Regions from separate parts of the Gordonia iterans genome, predicted to be linked through region 2. Evidence: predicted binding sites of a transcription regulator. Region 2 holds the regulator's gene; each other region holds the start of a gene.
The links. The regulator LexA, encoded in region 2, represses DNA repair genes until DNA is damaged. The targets are predictions, from matches to a motif close to CGAACANNTGTTCG.
Positions count from the first base shown of each region.

Region 1: ruvC (crossover junction endodeoxyribonuclease RuvC) is a predicted target of LexA. The motif match lies at 1,928-1,941, and genes of this name have one in related genera.
Region 3: C6V83_RS12005 (DUF222 domain-containing protein) is a predicted target of LexA. The motif match lies at 3,359-3,372, and genes of this name have one in related genera.

Region 1 is NZ_CP027433.1:2,207,784-2,212,954, reverse strand. Features, by position in the region: gene ruvB (Holliday junction branch migration DNA helicase RuvB) at 1-706, opposite strand, end outside; gene ruvA (Holliday junction branch migration protein RuvA) at 703-1,299, opposite strand; gene ruvC (crossover junction endodeoxyribonuclease RuvC) at 1,296-1,889, opposite strand; gene C6V83_RS10135 (YebC/PmpR family DNA-binding transcriptional regulator) at 1,999-2,754, opposite strand; gene pdxT (pyridoxal 5'-phosphate synthase glutaminase subunit PdxT) at 2,751-3,371, opposite strand; gene C6V83_RS10125 (acyl-CoA thioesterase) at 3,368-4,222, opposite strand; gene C6V83_RS10120 (acyl-CoA dehydrogenase family protein) at 4,278-5,171, shown strand, end outside.
Region 2 is NZ_CP027433.1:2,092,566-2,097,736, reverse strand. Features, by position in the region: gene hrpA (ATP-dependent RNA helicase HrpA) at 1-390, shown strand, start outside; gene nrdR (transcriptional regulator NrdR) at 404-862, opposite strand; gene C6V83_RS18720 (LysM peptidoglycan-binding domain-containing protein) at 918-1,592, opposite strand; gene lexA (transcriptional repressor LexA) at 1,757-2,455, shown strand; gene C6V83_RS09605 (putative PEP-binding protein) at 2,471-4,177, opposite strand; gene C6V83_RS09600 (DeoR/GlpR family DNA-binding transcription regulator) at 4,296-5,066, shown strand; gene C6V83_RS09595 (1-phosphofructokinase family hexose kinase) at 5,063-5,171, shown strand, end outside.
Region 3 is NZ_CP027433.1:2,615,443-2,620,613, reverse strand. Features, by position in the region: gene C6V83_RS12020 (CTP synthase) at 1-1,536, shown strand, start outside; gene C6V83_RS12015 (NUDIX domain-containing protein) at 1,540-2,160, shown strand; gene xerD (site-specific tyrosine recombinase XerD) at 2,157-3,080, shown strand; gene C6V83_RS12005 (DUF222 domain-containing protein) at 3,390-4,949, shown strand.

The DNA.
Region 1 (5,171 bases), 120 kb from region 2:
AGTCCCGGACGCGGCGCAACAGCCGGTTGGCGATGCGCGGGGTGCCGCGCGAGCGCCCGGCCACCTCGGCCGCCGCGTCCGGATCCAGGGCGATGCCGAGGATCGAGGCCGATCGGCGCAACACCCGGACCAGGTCGCCGGTCTCGTAGAACTCCATGTGCGCGGTGAAGCCGAATCGGTCGCGCAGCGGCCCGGTGAGCGCCCCCGAGCGAGTCGTGGCGCCGACGAGGGTGAACGGTGCGACGTCGAGCGGTATCGAGGTGGCCCCCGGCCCCTTGCCCACGACGACGTCGACCCGGAAGTCCTCCATCGCCAGATACAGCATCTCCTCGGCCGGCCGGGCGATGCGGTGGATCTCGTCGATGAAGAGCACGTCGCCCTCCACCAGGTTCGACAGCATGGCAGCGAGGTCCCCGGCCCGCTCGAGAGCGGGACCCGAGGTGATCCTTATCGCCGCCCCCATCTCGGCGGCGATGATCATCGCGAGCGAGGTCTTGCCGAGGCCCGGCGGACCCGACAAGAGGATGTGGTCCGGTGTGCGCCCGCGGTTCCGGGCGGCGTGCAACACCAGCTCGAGCTGCTCGCGCACCTTCGCCTGGCCGATGAAGTCGGCGAGCGTCCGGGGCCGCAGGCTCGCGTCGAGCTCGGAGTCCCCGGGCACCGTCGCCGGCGCCAGCAGTTCCTCGTCGGGGTACTCGCCGGTCATCGCCGCGGTCCGAGAGCCGACAGGGCCGCACGGAGCGCCGTCTGCGAGTCCGCCTCCGGCTGGGCGGCGAGCACCTCGGTGACCGCCTTCTGGGCGGCGGCATCGGCGAAACCGAGGCCCACGAGCGCTTCGGCGACCTGCGCACCGATACCGGCGGCGGTTCCCGGCAGCGCGGCGCCCGGCTCGCCGGCCGGCGCCCCGACCTTGTCCCGGAGTTCGACGACGAGCCGCTCGGCCACCCGCTTACCGATGCCCGGGACCGAGGTCAGCGCCTTAGTGTCCGAGTCGGCCAGGGCGCGGCGAAGCCGGTCCGGTTCCAGCACCGCCAGGGTCGCCATCGCCAGCCGCGGCCCGACGCCGGTCACCGTCTGCAACACCCCGAAGAGTTCGCGCGCGTCCGGATCGATGAACCCGTAGAGAGTCATCGAGTCCTCGCGGACGATCATCGCCGTCATCAGCCGGGTGCGTTCGCCTCGACGCAGAGTCGCCAGGGTCGGGGGCGTCGCCAGCACCCGGTATCCCACGCCCGCGCATTCGACCACCACGTGATCGAGTGCGATGTCGATGACCTCGCCGGAGACCGAGGCGATCACTGGCCCACCACCTTCTCGTGTCGTCGTGCCTGCTCCCGCCGCGCTGCCTCGAGACGCCGGCGATGCGCCTCCTGCGCGAGGCGGGCCTTCGCGGCCGCGGCTTCCATCCGTTCGTTGACCGGACCGCGCCAGCAGTGGCAGATGGCCAGCGCCAGCGCGTCGGCGGCATCCGCGGGCTTGGGGGCCTGCTGCATGCCCAGGATTCGGGTGACCATCATCGTGACCTGAGCCTTGTCGGCGCGGCCGGAACCGGTGACGGCGGCCTTCACCTCACTCGGAGTGTGGAAGCGGACCGGCACGTCGCGGTGGGCTGCGGCCAGGGCGATCACCCCCGCGGCCTGCGCGGTCCCCATCGCGGTGCTGACCTGGCGCTGCGCGAACACCCGCTCCACGGCGACGACGTCCGGGGCGTGCGTGTCCATCCAGTGCTGGGCGGCGGCGTAGATCGCGCTCAGCCGGTCTGGCAACTCCATCGAGGCGGGCGTGCGGACGACGTCGACGTCGAGCGCGGTGACCGTGCGACCGGACCCGGACTCGACCAGGGCGATGCCGCACCGGGTCAATCCCGGGTCCACTCCCATGACACGCACCGCGCTGCCCCTTCCGACACGTCGCATCCCGACCGCTGCGAACAGTTGTTCGAGATTCTAACGCACCGGTCAGACATCCGATCGCCCGACACGCGGCGCGCGCGGCAGGCTAGTCGTCCTCGAGTTCGGCGAGGACCTCGTCGCTGATGTCGACGTTGCTGTAGACGTTCTGGACGTCGTCGGAGTCTTCGAGCGCGTCGATCAGCTTCATCACCTTGCGAGCGCCGTCCGCGTCGACGGCCACCTCGACCGAGGCGCGGAAGTCGGGCTCGGCCGAGTCGTAGTCGATGCCGGCCTCCTGCAGCGCGGTGCGCACCGCGACCAGGTCACCGGGTTCGGACACCACCTCGAACGCCTCCCCGAGGTCGTTCACCTCCTCGGCGCCGGCATCGAGCACGGCCAGGAGCACGTCGTCCTCGGTCTGCTCGCCCTTGGGCAGAGTCACCACGCCCTTGCGGGTGAAGAGATAGCTCACCGAACCGGGATCGGCCATGTTCCCGCCGTTGCGGGTCATCGCGGTGCGCACCTCCGTGGCGGCGCGGTTGCGATTGTCGGTGAGACACTCGATCAGCAGGGCCACCCCGCTCGGACCGTAGCCCTCGTAGGTGATGTTCTGCCAGTCGGCGCCGCCGGCCTCTTCGCCGCCGCCGCGCTTGCGGGCGCGCTCGATGTTGTCGTTGGGCACCGACGACTTCTTCGCTTTCTGAATGGCGTCGAAGAGTGTCGGATTGCCCGCCGGATCACCGCCGCCCGTGCGCGCGGCGACCTCGATGTTCTTGATGAGCTTGGCGAACATCTTGCCGCGCTTGGCATCGATGGCGGCCTTCTTGTGCTTGGTGGTAGCCCATTTGGAGTGTCCACTCATGAGGCTCTCCCTTCCTTGACCATGTCGACGAAGTACTGATGGACCCGCAGGTCGCCGGTGACCTCGGGATGAAACGACGTGGCCAGCACGCCGTTCTGCCGCACAGCGACGATACGCCCCGCCGCCGGCCCGGCGGGCACGGTGGCCAGGATCGTCGTGTCGGGACCGGCCTCCTCCACCCACGGCGCGCGGATGAAGACCGCACGCAGCGGGTCTGCACCGGGTTCGTCCGTGATGCCCGCGAAATCCAGATCGGTCTCGAAGGACTCGACCTGGCGGCCGAAGGCGTTGCGCCGCACGGTGACGTCGAGCGCATCCAGGTGCCGGGCGTCGGCCCGCGTGTCCAGAATCCGCGATGCGAGCAGAATCATGCCTGCGCACGAGCCGTATGCCGGCAACCCGTCCCGGAGCGCCTGGCGCAGCGGGTCGTCCAGCTCGAACACACCGAGGAGCTTGCTCATCGTCGTCGACTCTCCGCCGGGGATCACCAGACCGTCGACGGCGTGCAGTTCGCTCTCCCGCCGCACCGGAACGGCCCGCACCCCGCAGGCCGTCAGCGCGTCGACGTGCTCGCGCACGTCGCCCTGCAGGGCGAGGACGCCGACCACCGCGGTCACGAATCGGCTTTCATGATCGAGACCTGGTCGGCGGGCACGTTGGTGCGGGTGAGACCTTCCTGGGTCACCGCGGCCACCATCCGCCCGGCGCGGTCGAAGATCCGTCCCTGCGTCAGCGAGCGCCCGCCGCTCGACGACGGTGAGGTCTGGTCGTAGAGCAGCCAGTCATCGGTGCGGAACGGCCGCAGGAACCACATGGCGTGGTCGAGCGACGCGGTCTGCGCCTGCGCGCCCGGGTGCGGAACCTTGGCCGAGCCCAGCAGCGTCATGTCGCTCATGTAGGCGAGGGTGCACACGTGCAGCAGCTGGTCGTCGGGCAGTGCGTGGCGGTAGCGGAACCACACGCGCTGCTGTGCGGCCAGGCCGCCGGCCAGCACCAGCTGATCACGGGGCACGATGCGGATGTCGAAGTTCTCCCACTCCTGGAACAGCGAGCGCTCGGCGTCGGATCCGACGTCGCGGCGATCCAGCAGCGTCTCCGGGTCGACGGCCGGCGGCACGGCGTCCTGGTGTTCGAGGCCCTCGTCCCCGGTGACGTGAAACGACGCCGACATCGAGAAGATCGCTTCCCCGTTCTGGACGCCGGTGACCCGGCGCGTCACGAACGAGCGCCCATCACGGATCCGGTCCACCAGGAAGATCGCCGGTTGGTCGGCCTTCCCGGGCCGCAGGAAGTACCCGTGCAGCGAATGCACCGCGAACTCCGGTGCGACCGTCTTGGTCGCGGCGACCAGCGCTTGTCCGGCGACCTGACCGCCGAAGGTCCGGCGCAGCACACTCGGGAACACTCCCCCGCGATAGATGTCGTCGTCGATCCGTTCGATCGTCAGGATGTCTTCGATACTCGGCACCCGCCGATTATCGCACCCCGCGACCGCCGGCCCCGGCCCCGGTACGTTGGACGCCATGACCCGAGACGACGATCTCTCCTCCGATCTGCCCCTGTCTTCCGATCTGCGCGCGGTGCTCGACGGCCGGTGGGCGGCCAGCCGGGACGTGGTGCGCCGGTACATCGAGGAAGCCGGCCTGGTGCCCCTGTCCGGTGTGCCCCTGCCCGACTACCGCGCACGGATGCTCGACCTGATGAAGCAGATGGTGCCCCTCGGCTTCCCGGCGCAGGGCTTCGCTTCGCCCGACGGTCCTTCCGATCCGGGTGCGGCCGTCACCGCGATCGAGACCCTCGGATATGGGGACCTCTCGCTGATGGTCAAGGCCGGCGTCCAGTGGGGCCTGTTCGGGGGCGCGATCGAGAACCTCGGCACGCAGTCGCACCATGAGCGCTTCCGCCAGGGGCTGATCGATCTGGACGTCCTCGGCTGCTTCGCGATGACCGAGACCGGTCACGGGTCCAACGTGCAGGCGCTGGAGACCACGGCCACCTACCTGCCCGACACGCAAGAGTTCGAGATTCACTCCCCGACTCCGTCGTCGCGCAAGGACTACATCGGCGGCGCCGCCGAACACGCGCAGTACGGCGCGGTCTTCGCGCAGCTGATCACCGGCGGCCCCGGCGAGACGCCGCACAGCCGCGGCGTGCACTGCTTCGTGGTCCCCCTCCGCGACGAGAACGGCGACGATCTGCCGGGCGTCACCACCTCGGACTGCGGCTACAAGGGCGGACTGCCGGGCGTGGACAACGGCCGGATCATGTTCGACCGCGTCCGGGTCCCGCGCTCGGCGCTGCTCAACCGGTATGCCGACGTCGCCGACGACGGTACGTACTCCAGCCCGATCGAGTCGGACAACCGCCGCTTCTTCACCATGCTCGGCACCCTGATCCGGGGGCGCGTCACCGTCGGC
Region 2 (5,171 bases):
CGCCACGAGATCGACCGGCACAGCGGGTCCGCCGCCGCCGACGATGTCGCCGATCAACTGGCCCACCTGGTGTTCGACGGCTTCGTCGCCGACACGCCACTCGTCCATCTACGGCGATTGGCCCGCTATCTCGCTGCTGCACGCGCGCGGTTGGCGGCCCTACCGGGATCGGCGGCCCGCGACAATGCGGGACTCGACACCGTCGATCGCGTCATCGCCCATTGGAATCAGCGGCTCGCCCAGCTGCCGGAGGTCCGTCACGATGCCCTCAACGAGATGGCGCACTGGATGATCGAGGAACTACGAGTCAGCTTGTTCGCTCAGCAGCTCGGCACCGCTGGACCGATCTCCGAGAAACGCGTGGTGAAGGCGCTCGACGCGTTCACCTGACGCTCTCCACGATTCAGGCGACGGGGTCACGGTCCTTGCGCAGCTCGTCGATCTCGCGCTGGAAGTCTTCGGCCGACTCGAACGACCGGTACACCGATGCGAAACGCAGATACGCGACCTCGTCGAGTTCACGCAACGGCCCCAGGATGGCCAGGCCCACCTCGTTGCTCGGGACCTCCGCCGAACCCGAGGAGCGCACGGTGTCCTCGACGGCCTCAGCGAGCTTGGCGAGCTTGTCTTCGTCGACATGCCGACCCTGGCACGCCCGGCGCACGCCCTTCATCACCTTCTCACGAGAGAAGGGTTCGGTGACCCCGTTGCGTTTGACCACGGCGAGTACCGCCGACTCGACGGTCGTGAAACGGCGCCCGCATTCGCTGCAGGACCGTCGCCTGCGGATCGCCATACCGTCGTCCGACGCGCGCGAATCAACCACTCGGGTGTCGTCGTTCTTGCAGAACGGGCATCGCATGCACTCAGGGTACCTGCCCGTCCACCGCAGTACTCGGCCGCTCACCGTCTCACCCTTAGCGGTAGGCAGGCACCAGCAGAGCCTGCCCGGGGCGCAGCCCGGCGGTCTGAAGATCGTTCAGCTCGCGCACGGTGGCGATCACCGCTGCGGTCGGCTCCTCGGGGGCGATGCGCGCAGCAAGTGCCGCCAGCGACTCGCCGCTGCGCACGTGCACCACCTCGGTCGCAGCGGGTGCACCGGTCGCCGCGTCCGAGTAGTCCTCGCCGACCACGCCGAGCACTGCCACGACGACCGCACAGCCGACCCCCAGAAGCAAGCCGGCGGCCCAGCGCCGGCGACGCGCGATCGCCGGGGCGACCGCGCTGTGCTCGACGAGGCCGCGGTGACGCGCGCGGCGCGACCGCTCCGAGCGGCGGCTGTTCGAACGACCGCTCTTCGGACTCCCGGTGGTCGAACGGCCGGTGTTCGAACGGCTGCCGGAAACGTCGTGGGCACCGCCCGGGTGTCCTGTACCGCTCGTCCGAATCGGAGTGTTCGCGCTCAGCCGCACGGCGCGCCGGTGCGTCTGGGGACTGCGACCGGTGGTCAGGCAGCCCGCGGATTCAGTGCCCCAGGACTCGGTGGAACGGCTCAGCACCACCGGAACATCGCAGGTCATCGGGCTCGCGTCGCAGTGCGCTGCGCGCTCCTGGCCGGTGCGGTCCGCGCGGGTCTTCAGCGACTCGGTCATCGAAACTCCCATCGTTCGTGTGTTCGAAGAACTCTTGTTCGACAGTTAACACCACGGGTCCGACAAAAGTCGCGACACGTCGAACAAATGTTTGAGTTCTGTGACCTACTCGACTAAATTGTGAACCGACCGTACGAGAATCAAGCACGAGGAAAGGACCGGCGATGACCGACGGACCCAAGAGCCTGTCGAAGGTCGACCCACACCTGTCGACCGCGACCCTGGAGGCCTCGCTGACCCAGCGGCAGCGCGAAGTCCTCGAGTACATCCGTTCGTCCGTGCGGGAACGCGGCTACCCGCCGAGCATTCGGGAGATCGGTGAGGCCGTCGGCCTCACCTCAACCTCGTCCGTGGCGCACCAGCTGCGCACCCTCGAGCGGCGGGGGCTGCTCAAGCGTGACCCGCACCGGCCCCGTGCGGTGAACGTGCGCGACGATCAGCGCACCCCGCCTCCGGGCGCCGATGCCACGGCCGAGCCCGATCGCCCCTCGGCCGCCTATGTCCCCGTGCTCGGCCGGATCGCCGCCGGCGGTCCGATCCTGGCCGAAGAGGCGGTCGAAGACGTCTTCCCGCTGCCCCGGGAACTGGTCGGCGAGGGCTCGCTCTTCCTGCTGCGAGTGGTCGGCGAGTCGATGATCGACGCAGCCATCTGCGACGGCGACTGGGTGGTGGTCCGCCAGCAGAACGTCGCCGAGAACGGCGACATCGTCGCCGCCATGATCGACGGCGAGGCCACGGTCAAGACCTTCAAGCGGGTCGACGGTCACGTCTGGCTGATGCCGCACAACGAACACTTCGAGCCCATCCCCGGCGACGACGCCGCGGTCCTCGGCAAGGTCGTGAGCGTACTGCGCCGCGTCTGAGCGAGTTCGGAACCGTCAACCGAGGACGGCGCGAGCGGCGTCGCGCGCCCCCGCGGCGCTGTCGGCGGCGACCGCCGCCCTCGCCGCGGCCCGACACTGATCGAGCGTCACCGATCCGAGCTTGAGTCCGACGGCGGGCGCCGCCGCCGGAGCCGAAGAGAGCGATGTGACCCCCAGGCCGACCAGAACGCACGCCAGCAGCGGATCGGCCGCCGCTTCACCGCAGACGCCCACTGGCTTGTCTTGCGCTGTCCCCGCTGCTCCGACGCGCTCGATGAGGGCCAGCACAGCCGGCTGCCAGGGATCGGTGAGCGCGGCCAGCTCCGGCGACATCCTGTCTGCGGCCATCGTGTACTGCGTCAGATCGTTGGTGCCGACCGACACGAAGTCGACCTCGGCCAGGATCTGATCGGCCTGCACCGCCGCCGAGGGGACCTCCACCATGACTCCCGGGACCAGCCCTCGCTCGCGGACCAGTGCTGCGAACTCGCGGGCTTCGGCGACGGTGGCGATCATCGGCGCCATCACCCAGGGTGCAGCCGTCGCAGCCGCTGCGGCCGCGGCGATCGCGTCGAGCTGATGGATGCGGATCTCCGGGTGCGGCGTGGCGATGCGGTTGCCGCGCACCCCCATCGCCGGATTGGCCTCATCCGGATGGTTCACGAACTTAAGCGGCTTGTCCGACCCGGCGTCGAGCGTCCGGATCACCACTTTGTCACCGTCGAACGCGTCGATCACCGCTCGGTAGAGAGCAGTCTGTTCGTCGACGCTCGGCTCGTCCCCGCGATCGAGAAACGCGAGCTCGGTTCGGAACAGGCCCACACCCTCCAAGACCCCCGGTTCGGCGGCGGCCCGGGCGGAGGGTCCGTCGGCGACGTTGGCGAGGATCAGCACGCGGTGACCGTCGGACGTCTGCCCCGGCCCCTTCCACGCCGAGGCGGCCGCGGCCGCCTCTCGCGCCTTCGCCACCGCTGCGGCGACCTCCTCGACGTCCGGGTCGAGACCGACGACGCCACGCTCACCGTCGACGAAAGCCGTGCCCCCGGTCGGAATCCGGTCGAGTTCGGCGATCGCCACGACACACGGGATACCGAGTTGACGCGCGATGATCGCCGTATGACTGGACGGTCCGCCGAGCCGGGTGGCCAGTGCGATCACGCGAGCGGGATCCAGTCCGGCGGTGTCGGCCGGCGCCAAGTCGTCGGCACACAGGATCGACGGCTCGTCGGGGTTCGGGATCCCCGGTTCGGGGAGGCCGAGAATCTCGGCGACGACGCGGTCGCGGATGTCTTTCAGGTCGGTGACTCGCTCGGCCATCAACCCGCCGAGCTTGGTGAACATCTCGGCGATCTTGTCGATGGCGGCGACAGTAGCGGCCGCAGCCGGCGTGCCGTCAGCGATCAGCGTGTTCGCCGTGCCGATCCAGGCGCGGTCCTTCGCGAGCGAGGCGGTGGCCGCGAGCACCTCCGCGGAACTGCCGGTACTCGACGACGCGCGTGCGGTGAACCTATCGGCGACCGTCGTCGCCGCGGCGGCAAACCGCTTGGCCTCCGCCTCCCGGTCGGCCTCGGCCACGACTGCCCCGGCGTCGATGTCGAACTCCGGTGACGGCGCCGGCCGGATCACCGGACCGTAGGCGAGCCCGTTCACGACCGGAGTCCCGTGCACCGCAACGCTCGCTCCGTAGTTTCCGGCCGATTCCATCGCTACCACCTCATTCATGTGACCCAGATTACTCATAGCTCTTGACGTGTCAACACATACAAAGGTAAACACAGACATACCCAAACTCACTCGCACGTGACGGCACGTTGAGGTGGACTCTAGTCAGGACGGTGACATGTACGCGGAAGAACGCCAACAGGCCATTGCCAACGAGGTCCGGGCCCGCGGCCGCGTCGGCGTCGCCGATCTGGCCGTCCGCTTCGAGGTGACGGGCGAGACCGTCCGTCGCGATCTTTCTGTGCTGGCCCGACAGGGAGTCGTGCACCGCGTGCACGGCGGAGCTGTCCGGCCCGACGTGGCCGCCGTCGTGGACGAACCCGATCTGGCCCAGCGCGAACAATCCCGGCTGCAGGAGAAGACCGCGATCGGCGCAGCCGCTCAGGCGTTCGTCCCGCCCAGCGGAGGATCGGTCCTGTTCGACGCGGGAACGACGACCCTGCGCGCCGCCCTCGCACTGCCTGCCGACCGCGAACTCGTCACCGTGACGAACGCCGTGCCGCTGGCCGCATACCTCGCCACCCTCCCGAAGTGCGAAGTCGCCCTGATCGGCGGTCGGATCCGGGGTAAGACCGGGGCGGCAGTCGGCGCCGACACCGTCGCCGCGTTCGGACGCCTGCGTGTCTCGGTGGCCTTCATCGGCACCAACGGCCTGTCCGTCGCACACGGCCTCTCCACCCCGGATCCGGACGAGGCGGCCGCCAAGCAGGCGATGATCGGCGCCGCCAATCGAGTCGTCGTCCTCGCGGACTCCTCCAAGTTCAACCGGGAGGATCTGGTCAGCTTCGGCGGCCTCGACGACGTCGACGTGATCGTCACCGACCGCGGACTCGACGACGCCTTCCAAACCGTACTCTCCGACCTCGACATCGAAGTGGTGATCGCATGATCGTGACCGTGACGGCCAATCCCAGTGTGGATCGGACCATCGAGCTGGCCGGGCGACTCGAGCGCGGTGAAGTGCTGCGCGCGGCGAAGGTGCGCAGCCAGCCCG
Region 3 (5,171 bases), 520 kb from region 2:
GAGGTCTTCGTGACCGAGGACGGCGCCGAGACCGACCTGGACATCGGGCACTACGAGCGATTCCTCGACCGCGATCTCAGCGGCTCCGCCAACGTGACCACCGGCCAGGTGTACTCGACGGTGATCGCCAAGGAGCGGCGCGGCGAGTACTTGGGCGACACCGTGCAGGTGATCCCGCACATCACCGACGAGCTGAAGGAACGCATGCTCGCCATGCACCAGCCCGACGCGAGCGGTGAGGCTCCCGACGTGGTGATCACCGAGATCGGCGGCACCGTCGGCGACATCGAGTCGCAGCCGTTCGTCGAGGCGGCTCGGCAGATCCGGCACGACCTGGGCAAGGACAACGTCTTCTTTCTGCACGTCTCGCTGGTGCCGTACCTGGCGCCGTCGGGCGAGCTGAAGACCAAGCCCACGCAGCATTCCGTGGCCGCCCTGCGCAGCATCGGCATCCAGCCCGACGCGCTGATTCTGAGGTGCGACCGCCCGGTACCCGAGGCGCTGAAGAAGAAGATCGCGCTGATGTGCGACGTCGACATCGACGGCGTGATCTCCACGCCGGACGCCCCGTCCATTTACGACATCCCCAAGGTGCTGCACTCCGAGCAACTCGACGCCTACGTGGTCCGCCAGCTCGGCCTGCCGTTCCGCGACGTCGACTGGACGGTGTGGGGCGATCTGCTCGACCGCGTCCACTCCCCGCGGGAGACCGTCACGGTGGCCATCGTCGGCAAGTACATCGATCTTCCCGACGCCTATCTGTCGGTGACCGAAGCCATCCGGGCCGGCGGTTTCGCGCACTACGCGCGGACCGAGATCGTCTGGGTGCCGTCCGACGATTGCGCGACGCCGACGGGCGCACACGATGCGCTGCGCGACGTCGACGCGATCATGATCCCCGGCGGCTTCGGCATCCGCGGCATCGAGGGCAAGCTCGGTGCGATCGCCTACGCGCGCGGCAACGGGATTCCGCTGCTGGGTCTGTGCCTGGGCCTGCAGTGTGTGGTGATCGAGGCGGCGCGCTCGGTCGGGTTGACGGATGCGAGCTCCACCGAGTTCGATCCGGACACCGCCGCCCCGGTGATCGCCACCATGGCCGACCAGGAAGCGGCGGTCTCCGGGGAGGCCGATCTGGGTGGCACCATGCGGCTGGGCTCGTACCCGGCGTCCCTCACGCCGGGCAGCGTCGTCGCTCGTGCTTACGGGGCGACGGAGATCACCGAGCGTCATCGGCACCGCTTCGAGGTGAACAACGCCTATCGGGACAAGATCGCCGAGTCCGGCCTCCAGTTCTCCGGCACGTCGCCGGACGGCACTCTGGTCGAGTTCGTCGAATACCCGCGTGACGTCCACCCGTTCCTGGTGGCGACTCAGGCACACCCTGAGCTCAAGAGCCGCCCGACACGGCCGCATCCGCTCTTCTCAGCGTTCATCGAAGCAGCGCTCAAATACAAAGCCGCCGAACGGCTTCCAGTCAAGCTCGAAGGCTACGACCCGACCGGCATAGGGGCCTCCGACACCGGCTCGGAGGTCTAACAGGTGGCTGTCCCGGGTGCGCACGAGTTCTCCGTCCGCGGATCGGAGACGCTGTACTCCGGTGCGATCCTGGAGTTGCGCCGCGACGAGGTCGTGATGCCCGGAGGCGAGACGGCGCATCGCGAGGTGGTCGCCAAGCACGGCGCGGTCGCCGTCGTCGCCCGCGACGCGGCCGGACGGCTCGCGATGGTCGTGCAGTATCGGCATCCGATCGGGCGGCGGCTCCTCGAACTTCCAGCGGGCCTTCTCGACGGGGGACCGGAGGAGTCACCGGTGGAGGCCGCGCAGCGGGAGCTCGCGGAGGAGGCGGGGCTCGCTGCGCGGTCCTGGCGCACGCTGGTGGACCTGGACTCGTCGCCGGGGTTCACCGACGAGGCGATCCGGGTGTTCCTGGCCGAGGATCTGTTCGAGGTCGACGGCGGCGAGCGCGAGCACGAGGAAGCAGATCTCGCACTCCGCTGGCTGACGCTCGACGAGGCCGTGACCGCCGCGCTCGGCGGGGAACTGGTCAATGCGATCGCGGTCGCCGGGGTGCTCGCCGTCGCCGCGGCAGATGTCCGCGGTGGGCAGCTGCGTGCCCCGGATGCGCCGTGGGCCGATCGCCCGCGGAGATTCGGGACGTGATCGCCCGACTCGACGACGCGGTGCAGCGCTATCTCGACCACCTGACGGTGGAGAGAGGTTCTGCGGCCAACACGGTGTCGTCGTATCGTCGCGACCTGGTGCGGTACAAGGACTTTCTGGCCTCGCGGGGAATCTCGACGCTCAGCGAGGTCGCCGAGGCCGATGTGCGGGAGTTCCTGGTGGCTCTGCGCAGGGGAGACCCGGAGCGGGACGTTCCGCCGCTCGCGGACTCGTCAGTGGCGCGAACTCTGGTGGCGACCAGGGGATTTCACAAGTTCGCTGCGGCGGAGGGGATCGTCGCCGACGACGTCGCGCATGCGGTACGTCCGCCGAAGCCGGCGCAGCGACTGCCCAAGGCACTCGCCGTGGACGAGGTGCTCGCGATCCTCGAGGCGGCTGGAGCGCCGGATCACCCACGCGCGCTTCGCGATCGTGCGCTGCTGGAACTGCTGTACAGCTGCGGTGCGCGGATTTCCGAGGTGACGGCGCTGGACGTCGACGACATCGACACCGAGCACCGCGCCGTGGTGCTGCGCGGCAAGGGCGGCAAGGAGCGCATCGTGCCGGTCGGGCGACCGGCGATCGCGGCCGTCGACGCCTACCTGGTGCGCGGACGTCCGGCGCTGGCCAAGAAGGGGACCCCGGCCCTGTTTCTGAACATCCGCGGCGGTCGGCTGTCGCGCCAGAGCGCGTGGCAGGTGCTGGTCGATGCGGCGGCACGCGCGGGCGTCGAGAAGGAAGTCTCCCCGCACACCCTCCGCCACAGCTTCGCCACCCATCTCCTCGACGGCGGCGCGGACGTGCGCGTGGTGCAGGAGTTGCTGGGCCATTCTTCTGTGACGACCACCCAGGTGTACACGCTGGTCACGGTGAACACCATGCGGGAGGTGTACGCCACCGCGCACCCCCGCGCGCGATAGCCGACGCCGACGCTCCCGCGGGCCGGGCCGGGCGACTTCTCTCGTGCCGCTAGAGTCGGCACCTCTCGCTGGTGTAGTCGGGCGGGTTCGCTTCCCGCTCGAATCGATGTCCTTCGCTGGTTGAGCCGGGCGGGTTCGCTTCCCGCTCGAATCGATTCCCTTCGCTGGTTGAGCCGGGCGACGAAGGAGCCCGTGTCGAAACCCCCACGTCATACGGGGCGGTTCCATGGTGTGCGGAGATCTGTTCTGTCGTACCCCTGAGGCATACTGTTCTTGATCGAACATACGAGCGATTCGGGGGTGTTGGGGATGAGTGGGGGGACGACGGCGTGGGCGGCGATGGATTTGTCGGCGGTGGGGATCGGGCCGGTCTCGGAGGGGTTGGCGGAGCCGGATCAGATGAACGCTTTTCTGCGTGTGGTGTGTGATACGCGGGCGGGGGAGTCGTATCTGATGTGGCGCCGGTATATGGCGATCGCGGAGATGGTGGATCTGGCGGTGGGTTGGGCTGCTGATGCGGACGCCGATCGTGAGGCGCATCGTGTGTTGGAGCCGCGGACGATGGTGGCGGCGCGTGTGCAGGTCGGTCTGTCGGTCGGTAGCGGGGGCGCGCAGGCGATGGTCGATCGGGCTGAGGCGGCGCGTGATCGTATTCCGCACTGCGGTGAGCTGTTGCGGGACGGGGTGGTGTCGGTGCAGACCTTCAGTTTGTTGGTGTTCGAGACTGCGGCGGTGACTGATCGGGAGTTGCTGGCGTTGATCGACCTGACGCTCGCGCAGGCGTTGCGGGAGCTGGGGGCGGTGTCGAACTCTCGTGCGCAGAAGACGGCGCGGTCGGTGGTGCGGCGGATCGATCCCGAGGGTGCGCGGCGGGACCGTGAACAGGCCAGGGCCGCTGAGCGTGTGCAGTCGTTTCCGGTCGGTGGTGACATGGCGACGATCGCGATCACCGGTTCGTGTGAGGACGTCGCGCAGGCCGAGGCCGGGGTCGAGGCTACTGCGGCGGGGGTGTGCGAGAACGATCCGCGGAGCGTGGCGGCCCGGCGCAGTGCGGCGGCGTTGGCGCGGTTGAAAGGGGTGGCGTTCACGTGTGCGTGCGGTGCCGATGATTGCGCCGCGCGCCTGAGTCAGGAGGAGATCGACGCGCGGTGTGCGCGTCTGGTGGTGCATGTGGTGTGTCCCGGTTCGACTTTGGAGGGCGGGGATGAGCCGGGGGTGCTCGACGGCTACGGCGCCATCGACGCCGGCTTGGTGCGCGACATCGTCGCGCGTGAGGACGTCGCGGTCCGCGCGCTTGATCTGGCCGAGCTGAGTAAGGCCACCGCGCGGGCCGCGGATCGGTATCGGCCGACCGCGGCGTGTGAGGTGGCGGTGCGTACGTTGTTCGGTCAGTGCACCTGGCCGGGGTGTAGTCGGCAGGCGTGGCGGTGCGATCTGGATCATGTGTGCGAATACAATCATGCCGATCCGGCGGCGGGTGGGGCGACGTGTTTCTGCAACCTCAACCCGAAGTGCGAGTTCCATCATCTGATCAAGACTTTCGGTGAGGGGTGGCTCGATGATCAGGTGATCGATGCGCACGGAGTGATCTGGACCGAGGTGAGTACCCCGGAGGGGTTCACCGTGCGTAGTCAGGCCCTCAACACGTGGCTGCTGCCCGATCTGGGGCTGATCCCGTGCACGCACGGCGAGCCGCTGGTGCCCGGTGTGCCCGTCGCGGGTGAGGAACCGATGCGCACGAGCACCCGGCTCGAGGCCAAACACGCCTACCGGATGCGGTTGCGTGCCGAGCATCGTCGTGCCGCCCAGAGCGGTCCGGTCAAGACCATCGCGCCGATGTTCGACGACGACACCCCACCCCCGTACTGAGCGCGGCTGCTCAGTTCGGGGAATCGCTGGATGTCGTCGAGGGCGAGTGGTCGGACCCCGGGGCTGAGTCACGACTCTTGTCGGGTCCGCGGCTGCGCTGTCGGTTTCGATGAGTACCAAGCAGTCTGAGCGGTTCTACTTGGCCGGCATTCGTTGCCTGGGCTCGTCGAACGCACGGACCCGGTGTCGTCCTGAGGTCGGCGATGTCCGTGCATGAGGTGC